Regions from separate parts of the Nocardioides sp. NPDC058538 genome, predicted to be linked through region 2. Evidence: riboswitches for the same ligand, from Rfam matches in the RefSeq annotation. Region 2 holds a riboswitch; the other holds the start of a gene.
What was found. A riboswitch is a leader RNA that binds a small molecule or an ion and turns the genes downstream of it on or off. The one in region 2 is predicted to bind cobalamin.

Region 1 (3,833 bases), on a different contig from region 2:
CCGCCGCCGCCGCCGCCGGGGCCCGCCGGGGGGCCCCCGCCGCCGGAGCCGCTAGGCGAAGGCGTGTCGAGACCAACACAGTCCTGTTCCTGCCACACTGATCCGGTGACCGAGCCCTTCCGCATCGCACTGCTCATCGACGCCGACAACGCGCCTGCCTCGAAGATCGACGAGATCTTGAACGACCTGGCCGAGTACGGCGAGGTGACGATCCGCCGGGCCTATGGCAACTGGACCAAGTCCGAGCTCAAGGGCTGGATCGAGGAGCTGCACGACGCCGCGATCAGGCCGATGCAGCAGTTCGACCTGACCGCGCACAAGAACGCCTCCGACATGGCGCTCGCCATCGACGCGGTCGAGCTGCTGCACGCGGCGATCCCGGACGCGTTCGCGCTGGTCTCCTCCGACTCCGACTTCACGCCGCTGGTGCACTACCTGCGGGAGAAGGGCCGCGCGGTCTACGGCTACGGCAGGGAGAAGACACCGGCGCCCTTCAAGAGCGCCTGCACCCGGTTCACCGTGGTGGAGAAGCTCGGCAGCTCCGAGGAGGAGACCGAGGCCGATACCGAGCCCGGGGCCACGCGCACCCGCAAGCAGTCGTCATCGGCGACCAACGGGCAGGCGCTCAAGCGCAACGCCCGCCTGATCCAGCTGCTGCGCAACTCCATCGCCGCGGCCGCCGACGACGACGGCTGGGCCCTGGTCGGCACCGTGGTCTCCCGCATCCGCAACCAGTCCTCCGAGGACCCGCGCAACTACGGCTACGCCACCTGGACCAAGCTGATCAAGGCGATCGACCTCTTCGAGCTCAAGGACGAGGGCACCTCGGCGATCGCGGTCAGCGACAAGCGCACCAAGAAGTGACGTACGCCCCTTCGGACAACACAGCTAGCGGGTCTGCGCAGCGGCCGGGCGGGCGCATCTGACGCCCTTCGGCACGGACCCGTGGAGGTGCTTCAGCGCGGCCTTGAAGTCGCGGCAGCGCTCGGTGTCCTCCTTCTTGTTCGAGGGGTAGCCGATCGCCGCGTTGACCTTGCCCATGTCGAGGGCGTCGGCGAGCGGGTTGATGTCGCGGGCGACGGTCCAGTACCACCGCGAGATCGGCGCGCTGTAGTCCAGCGACCGGGCGAGCTCGGGACGGCGGCGCAGGTCGATGTCGAAGTAGGCGCCGGCGTCGGTGTAGTTGGCTTCGCCGGTCAGCTGGATGTAACCGCGGCCGGTGAACTTCCGCTTGTCGCGGCCCTTGGCGTCGTGGTGGAAGGAGCTCTCGTTGGCGAGCGTGGTCAGATACGCCGCCTGCCGGTAAGGGGTGGTGATCCGGGCGTCGGTCATCGCGCGGTTGAGGCTCGGCAGCCCGGTCTCGACGGTCCTGCGGTCACCGACCTTGTCGCCGAACATGGTGACCAGATCGGCGTACGTGACCGATGTCCGTGCCTCCTCCGCGCCGGCCGTCGTGGTCGGGGAGAGGGCGAGAAGGGTGGCCGAGATCGATGCTGCGACAAGGCCGAGAATCCTGTGGCGCATGGGGACAGAGTGACTGCTCGTCGGCGATCCCGCAAGCAGGGCTCGCCCGGCATAGGATTGCCCCGAATTAGCAGAGCCTCAATCAACACACGCCGTGGTGGGGGAAGCCGGTCGAATCCCGGCGCTGACCCGCAACCGTAGGCCCAGGCAGCGAGAGTGTCCTGGGCGAGCCGGAGCACCTGCCGACGGACGCGTACTGACCTGACGCTGTCGTGGAAAGCAGCGGGTCGGCCTTGGGCCTTCCCGGCGAACAGCGCGGAAGGAACCATGAAGAAGACCGTCCTCGGTGGCATCGCCGCCGCCCTCGCCCTCACCTCGCTCGCCGGCTGTGGCGAGAAAGCCGTCGAGGAGGGGGAGAAGCCCACCTACGACGCCAAGGTGTCCACCGCGGTGGCCGACTGGCTCGTGGCCCAGGCGCCGGAGGGCGTGGCCCGCAACGCGCAGTACGGCACCGATGACTTCGGGCTCAGCGCCGACATCGGGATCGCGCTGGCAGAGGTCGGTGGCTACGACGAGGAGATCGCCACGATCGCCGCGGCCGTGATGGAGAACAAGTCGGCCTACACCTCGCCCGGGTTCGGCACGATCACCTCGGCAGGGGCGACCGCGAAGGCGCTCGTCCTCCAGCAGAACGTCGATGCCTCCGACCCCGGTCTGCTGAAGCAGCTCGAGGGCACGGTCGCCGAGAACGGCCGCATCGCCGACGAGCTCGACCCCAAGAACAAGGAGGCGGCCGACTACTCCAACACCATCGGACAGTCGTACGCCGTGTGGGCGCTGAACAACGCCGAGAGCAAGAAGGCCGCGTCCGCGACGGAGTTCCTGGCCGGGCAGCAGTGCGAGGAGGGCTGGTTCCGGGTCACCTTCACGGCCGACCCGGCCGCGGCAGATCAGACCTGCGACGCCGACCCGAAGGCTGCCCCGGACGCTGACGCCACCGCGTTCGCGCTGATCGCCCTCTCCTCGGTGGCCTCTCCGGAGGCGGAGAAGGCCGTCAAGGCGGGCGTGGAGTGGCTGAAGGAGACCCAGGCCGAGGACGGTTCGTTCAAGGCGGCGACCGGCAACATCGCCAACTCCAACACCACCGGCCTTGCCGGGTGGGCGTTCGGGCGCGCCGGTGAGACCGCGGCCGCGGAGAAGGCGGCGACCTGGGTCGCCGACCACGTCGTGACCTGTGGCGACGACGCCGGTGCGGTGGCCTACGACGACGCCGCGCTGGCCGAGGGCAACACCAAGGGCCTGACCAAGGAGTCCGAGGGGATGTACCGCCTCGCCGCCGCCCAGGCGCTGCCGTCGCTGGTCTTCCTGCCCAACGACGCGACCGCGAAGAGCTCGTGCTGAGCCCAGATCGACCGATCTCCGCCTGCTGCGCGCCACCATACGGGCGCGCTGGCGGCGTTGACGCCGCTCGACAGACGCCCGGTTTGCCATCGCGGTCGTCGCCTTGCCATCACACCCGTCTGGTGACGCTCGCGACGGCGGCCATCGGTCGATCCGGGCTCATCCTGCGATCCTCGTTGGTGGCCCTGGCGATCCTCGCCGGGGCCACCGCACCTGTCTTCGCCCCCGTATCCGCCTCGTCCGCGGCATCGTCCGCCGAGGCGTGTGACGGCGTCACCGTCGTCGTCGAGCCCAACGCGTTGGGTGGCGGCCCTGAGGTCACCTGTGTCCAGCCCGGGGAGGGCGACACCGGCGCCGATCTCTTCGAGAAGGCGGGACATCCGCTCACCTATGTGACCTCGATGCCCAGCGTCGTATGCCGCGTCGATGAGCGGCCGAAAGCCGCAGGTTGCGCCCAGATGCCGCCTGCCGACGCGTACTGGTCGCTGTGGAGCACCGACGATTCGGGGGCCTGGAGCTACGCGTCCAGAAATGTTACCGAAATCAGCGTGACCTCCGGGCAGGGTGTTGCGTTCACGTGGATAGACGACAATGTCGTTACCGCTCCGGCGACGGAGCTTGGGGATGCTGTGGGGGCGCCCTCAAGCCCGTCGCCGGAGTTATTTCCGGAGGAGCCGACGGATTCGGCCTCCGAGGCCGAGCATCTGCCCACCTGGGTCGCCCCCGCGGGGATCCTCACCCTCTTCGCCGTCGCCGGTGCCGTGTGGTGGCGCCGGCGATGAGCGCGCTGTTCCGCACCGCCGCGGTCGCGCACCTGCCCCGCGACCTGCACCCCGTCGCCTGGTGGGTGTGGGCGATCGGCATGGCTGCGTACGCCTCCTTCACCACCAACCCGTTGCTCCTCCTGCTCGTGGTGGGAGTGGTGTCGGTCGTGGTCGCCGCGCGTCGTGGCGAGCAACCGTGGGCGA
Region 2 (3,833 bases):
AGAGCAGGTTTCCGGCAGCGAAGCAGACCCAGCCGACCCAGCCGCTGCCGAGCGGGATCACCGCCGCCCCGACCGCACCGAGCAGGCCCTCGAACATCAGCACCCTGGCGGAGCCGAATCGACGAACCAGCCAGGGTGTGATCGCGGCGAAGACCAGCGAGCCGATGCCCTCGGAGGCGAGCAGGATGCCGACGAGACCGGGCGGGGTGTCGAGCTCGTGGACCAGGTAGTAGGCGAACAACGCGAGCTGAACGCCGCACACGAAGTTGACCACGCAGGCCCACCATGTCGCCGGCGCCATCACCGGGTGCCGGGTCACGAACCGCCAGCCCTCGGCCACCATCGATGCGATCGACTCCGAGGTGTCGCCCTGGGGCTGACGACGTTCAGGAAGCCGTTGCAGCAGGATCGCTGAGCCGAGGTACGAGAGGGCATCGACGAACAGCGCCGGGACGGCGCCGATCACCTGGACAAGCACACCGCCGAGCGACGGCCCACCCAGCTGGGTCGCGGCGTGAGTGCCGGAGATGAGGCTGTTTCGGCTGGTCAGCTGCTCTTTCGGGACCACGCTCGGCAGGAACGTCGTATTCGCGGCGAAGAAGAGCACCTCGGCGAAGTTGACCGCGAGTGCGACGACCAGCAACTGAACCAGCGTGAGGTCGCCTGCCCACCACACCAACGGAACACTGAGGACCGCGGCGGCGCGCGCGAGATCCGCGAGGACCTGTACGCGGCGCAACGGGAGTCGCTGCACGATCGCACCCGCGGGCAGGCCGATGAGGATCCAGGAGAGATACCCGGCCGCCGCGAGCAGCCCCATCTCGAACGCGCTCGCTCCCAGCACCGTCACCGCGGTCAGCGGCAATGCGACGGCAGTGACCGCGGTCCCGACGCCACTCAAGGTGCCGGCGGACCAGTAAAGCCAGAATGACCGCGCCACGCGGCGTACCTCTTCCATCCGAGCCCTTCCTAGTGAGTTCCAAATTGGAACTATATGCAACCATGTATGCGTCGAGGCCGCCACCCGAATTGCCCGACCGATCAAGGAGACGCCGATGCGCCGCGATGACCTCACCGACGCCGACTGCGGGATCGCGCAGGCGCTCGGCGTCATCGGCGACTGGCAGAGCCTGCTGATCGTGCGCGAGTGCGCCGCCGGGGTGACCCGGTTCGACGGGCTGGTCCGTGAGCTCGGGCTCAGCCGCCGCGCGCTCACAGAGCGCCTCAACTCGCTCGTCGCCGACGGCGTCCTGGCCAAGCACGCCTACACCGACCGCCCGCTGCGCTACGACTACCAGCTGACCGGGCGCGGCCGCGGGCTACTGCCCGTCCTGGTCGCTCTCCAGGAGTGGGGAACGCGGTACGTCATGGGCGACGGCACCCTGACCGCGACCGCCGGACCGGACGAGGAGCGCCGCCTCGAGGACCTGCTCGGCACGACGCCGCCGGGCGTCGAGATCACCTCGCACCGCGACACCCGCCTCCACCTGACCGGCGAGGACACCTGGACCGTCGCCTTCTTCTTCCCCGGTGCCTATGCGCCGAAGAGCCACGGCTACCCCCCGGGCTGGGGCGATATCCCCGGGACCCGGGGCTGCACGCTGGAGTGCCAGACGTATGCCGAGCACTACTCCGACTTCACGAAGGTCGGCGCCCGGGTGGTCGGGGTGAGCACCCAGCGCCCCGACCAGCTGGCCGCGTTCGCGGAACATGCCGACCTGCCGTACGACCTCGCCTCCGACACCGACGGGGTTGCCGCAGGCGCCTACCGGCTGCCGGTCTTCCGTGCCGGCGGCGCTGACCGGCTCAAGAGGGTCTCGCTCCTCCTGGACCCGGACGGCGTCGTGCGGCACGTCCAGGCCCCGATCACCGACCCGGGCGGATCAGTCGAAGACATGCTCACTGTTCTCCGCGAACGAACTTCCGCCACCGACGCCACCGGCCCGAGGACGCAGCAGCCCAGGAGGTAGGCTGCGAGCACGCTCGTGGCGCAGGAACCCGGTGAGAGTCCGGGGCGGTTCCGCCACTGTGACGTCCGTACAGCTTCTGGGCACGGACACAGCCAGACACTGGCCACGGGCAATCCGACCGATCGACGGGGCGAGAACCCCTAGGAGGAACTCGGCATGGCCGACTCTGCACGCGTACGCATCGCCCTTCTGTCCACCTCGGACACCGACCTGCTCTCGGCACGTGCCAGCGGCGCCGACTACGCCTGGGCGAACCCGTCGCGAGCGACCGATCTGGAGCAGGTCGTGGCCGACGCCGACCTCGTGGTCTTCCGGCTCCTCGGCTCGCCCACCGATCTCTGGGACGGGCTGAGCGCCGTCAAGGAGCGCGGCACGCCGGTCGTGGTGCTCGGCGGCGAGCAGCAGCCGAGCGCCGAGCTGATGGAGCACTCCACCGTTGCGATGGGTGTCGCCGCCGAGGCTCACCGCTATCTCGCCGAGGGTGGGCCGACGAACCTCGCCCAGCTGCACGCTTTCCTCTCCGACACGGTCCTGCTGACCGGCTTCGGGTTCGAGCCGCCGGCGGCCGTCCCGGCCTGGGGGTTCGCGGAGCGGCCCGAGCCGGCGGCCGAGGCTCGTCCGCGCATCGGGGTGCTCTACTACCGCGCCCACGAGACCAGCGGGAACACAGCGTTCGCGCACGCACTGGCCGATGCCATCGACGCGACCGGCGCGGCCACCGGCGTACCCGTCTTCGCGGGGTCGCTCCGCTCCGCCCCCGACGACCTCTACGAGGCGCTCGGCACCCTCGACGCGCTGATCGTGACCGTGCTCGCGGCAGGCGGTTCGGTGCCCGCCTCGGCCAGCGCCGGTGGCGAGGACGAGGCCTGGGACGTGGAGCGGATGGCGGCGCTCGACATCCCGGTGCTCCAGGGCCTGTGCCTGACCAGCTCGCGCGCGGAGTGGGAGGTCTCCGACGACGGCGTCACGCCGCTCGACTCGGCCAACCAGATCGCGATCCCCGAGTTCGACGGACGGATCATCACCGCCCCGTTCTCCTTCAAGGAGCTCGACGAGCAGGGCCTCCCCCACTACGTCGCCGACCCCGAGCGCACCGCGCGGGTCGCCCGGATCGCGGTCAACCACGCCCGCCTGCGGCACACCCCCAACCCGGACAAGCGGCTCGCGCTGGTGCTCTCCGCCTACCCCACCAAGCACTCCCGGATCGGCAACGCGGTCGGCCTGGACACCCCGGTCTCCGCGATCCGGATGCTGCGCCGGCTCCGCGAGGAGGGCTATGACCTGGGGCAGGACAACGAGGTCGTACGCATCCTCGACGGCACGGACGACACCGCGGCCGGCGACGCTCTGATCCATGCCCTGATCGCCGCCGGCGGCCAGGACGAGGAGTGGCTGACCAACGCCCAGCTCACCGACGCCCACGTACGCATCTCGAAGGCCGACTACGACGAGTGGACCACGGATCTCCCCGCTGACCTGCGTGAACAGATGGTCGAGACCTGGGGCCCGACCCCGGGGAACCTCTTTGTCAACGACGACAACGAGCTCGTGCTCGCCACGCTCCAGGCCGGCAACATCGTCATCCTGATCCAGCCGCCACGCGGGTTCGGCGAGAATCCGGTCGCGATCTACCACGACCCCGACCTGCCTCCGTCGCACCACTACCTCGGCGCCTACCGCTGGCTCGAGAACGGCTTCCGCGCCGACGCCGTCGTCCATCTCGGCAAGCACGGCTCGATGGAGTGGCTGCCCGGCAAGAACGCCGCGCTCTCAGCCTCGTGTGGTCCGGACGCGGCCATCGGCAACATGCCGCTGATCTACCCGTTCCTGGTCAACGACCCCGGCGAGGGCGCCCAGGCGAAG

Region 1: another riboswitch for cobalamin. It lies ahead of ACFWQC_RS25390 (prenyltransferase/squalene oxidase repeat-containing protein); the one in region 2 lies ahead of cobN (cobaltochelatase subunit CobN).

Annotation. Positions count from the first base shown of each region.
Region 1 is NZ_JBHXNY010000044.1:43-3,875, forward strand. Features, by position in the region: gene ACFWQC_RS25380 (NYN domain-containing protein) at 106-864, shown strand; gene ACFWQC_RS25385 (hypothetical protein) at 889-1,524, opposite strand; cobalamin riboswitch at 1,591-1,726, shown strand; gene ACFWQC_RS25390 (prenyltransferase/squalene oxidase repeat-containing protein) at 1,792-2,865, shown strand; gene ACFWQC_RS25395 (hypothetical protein) at 2,988-3,647, shown strand; gene ACFWQC_RS25400 (CbiQ family ECF transporter T component) at 3,644-3,833, shown strand, end outside.
Region 2 is NZ_JBHXNY010000023.1:15,827-19,659, reverse strand. Features, by position in the region: gene ACFWQC_RS19500 (MFS transporter) at 1-958, opposite strand, end outside; gene ACFWQC_RS19495 (winged helix-turn-helix transcriptional regulator) at 1,056-1,970, shown strand; cobalamin riboswitch at 1,970-2,093, shown strand; gene cobN (cobaltochelatase subunit CobN) at 2,127-3,833, shown strand, end outside.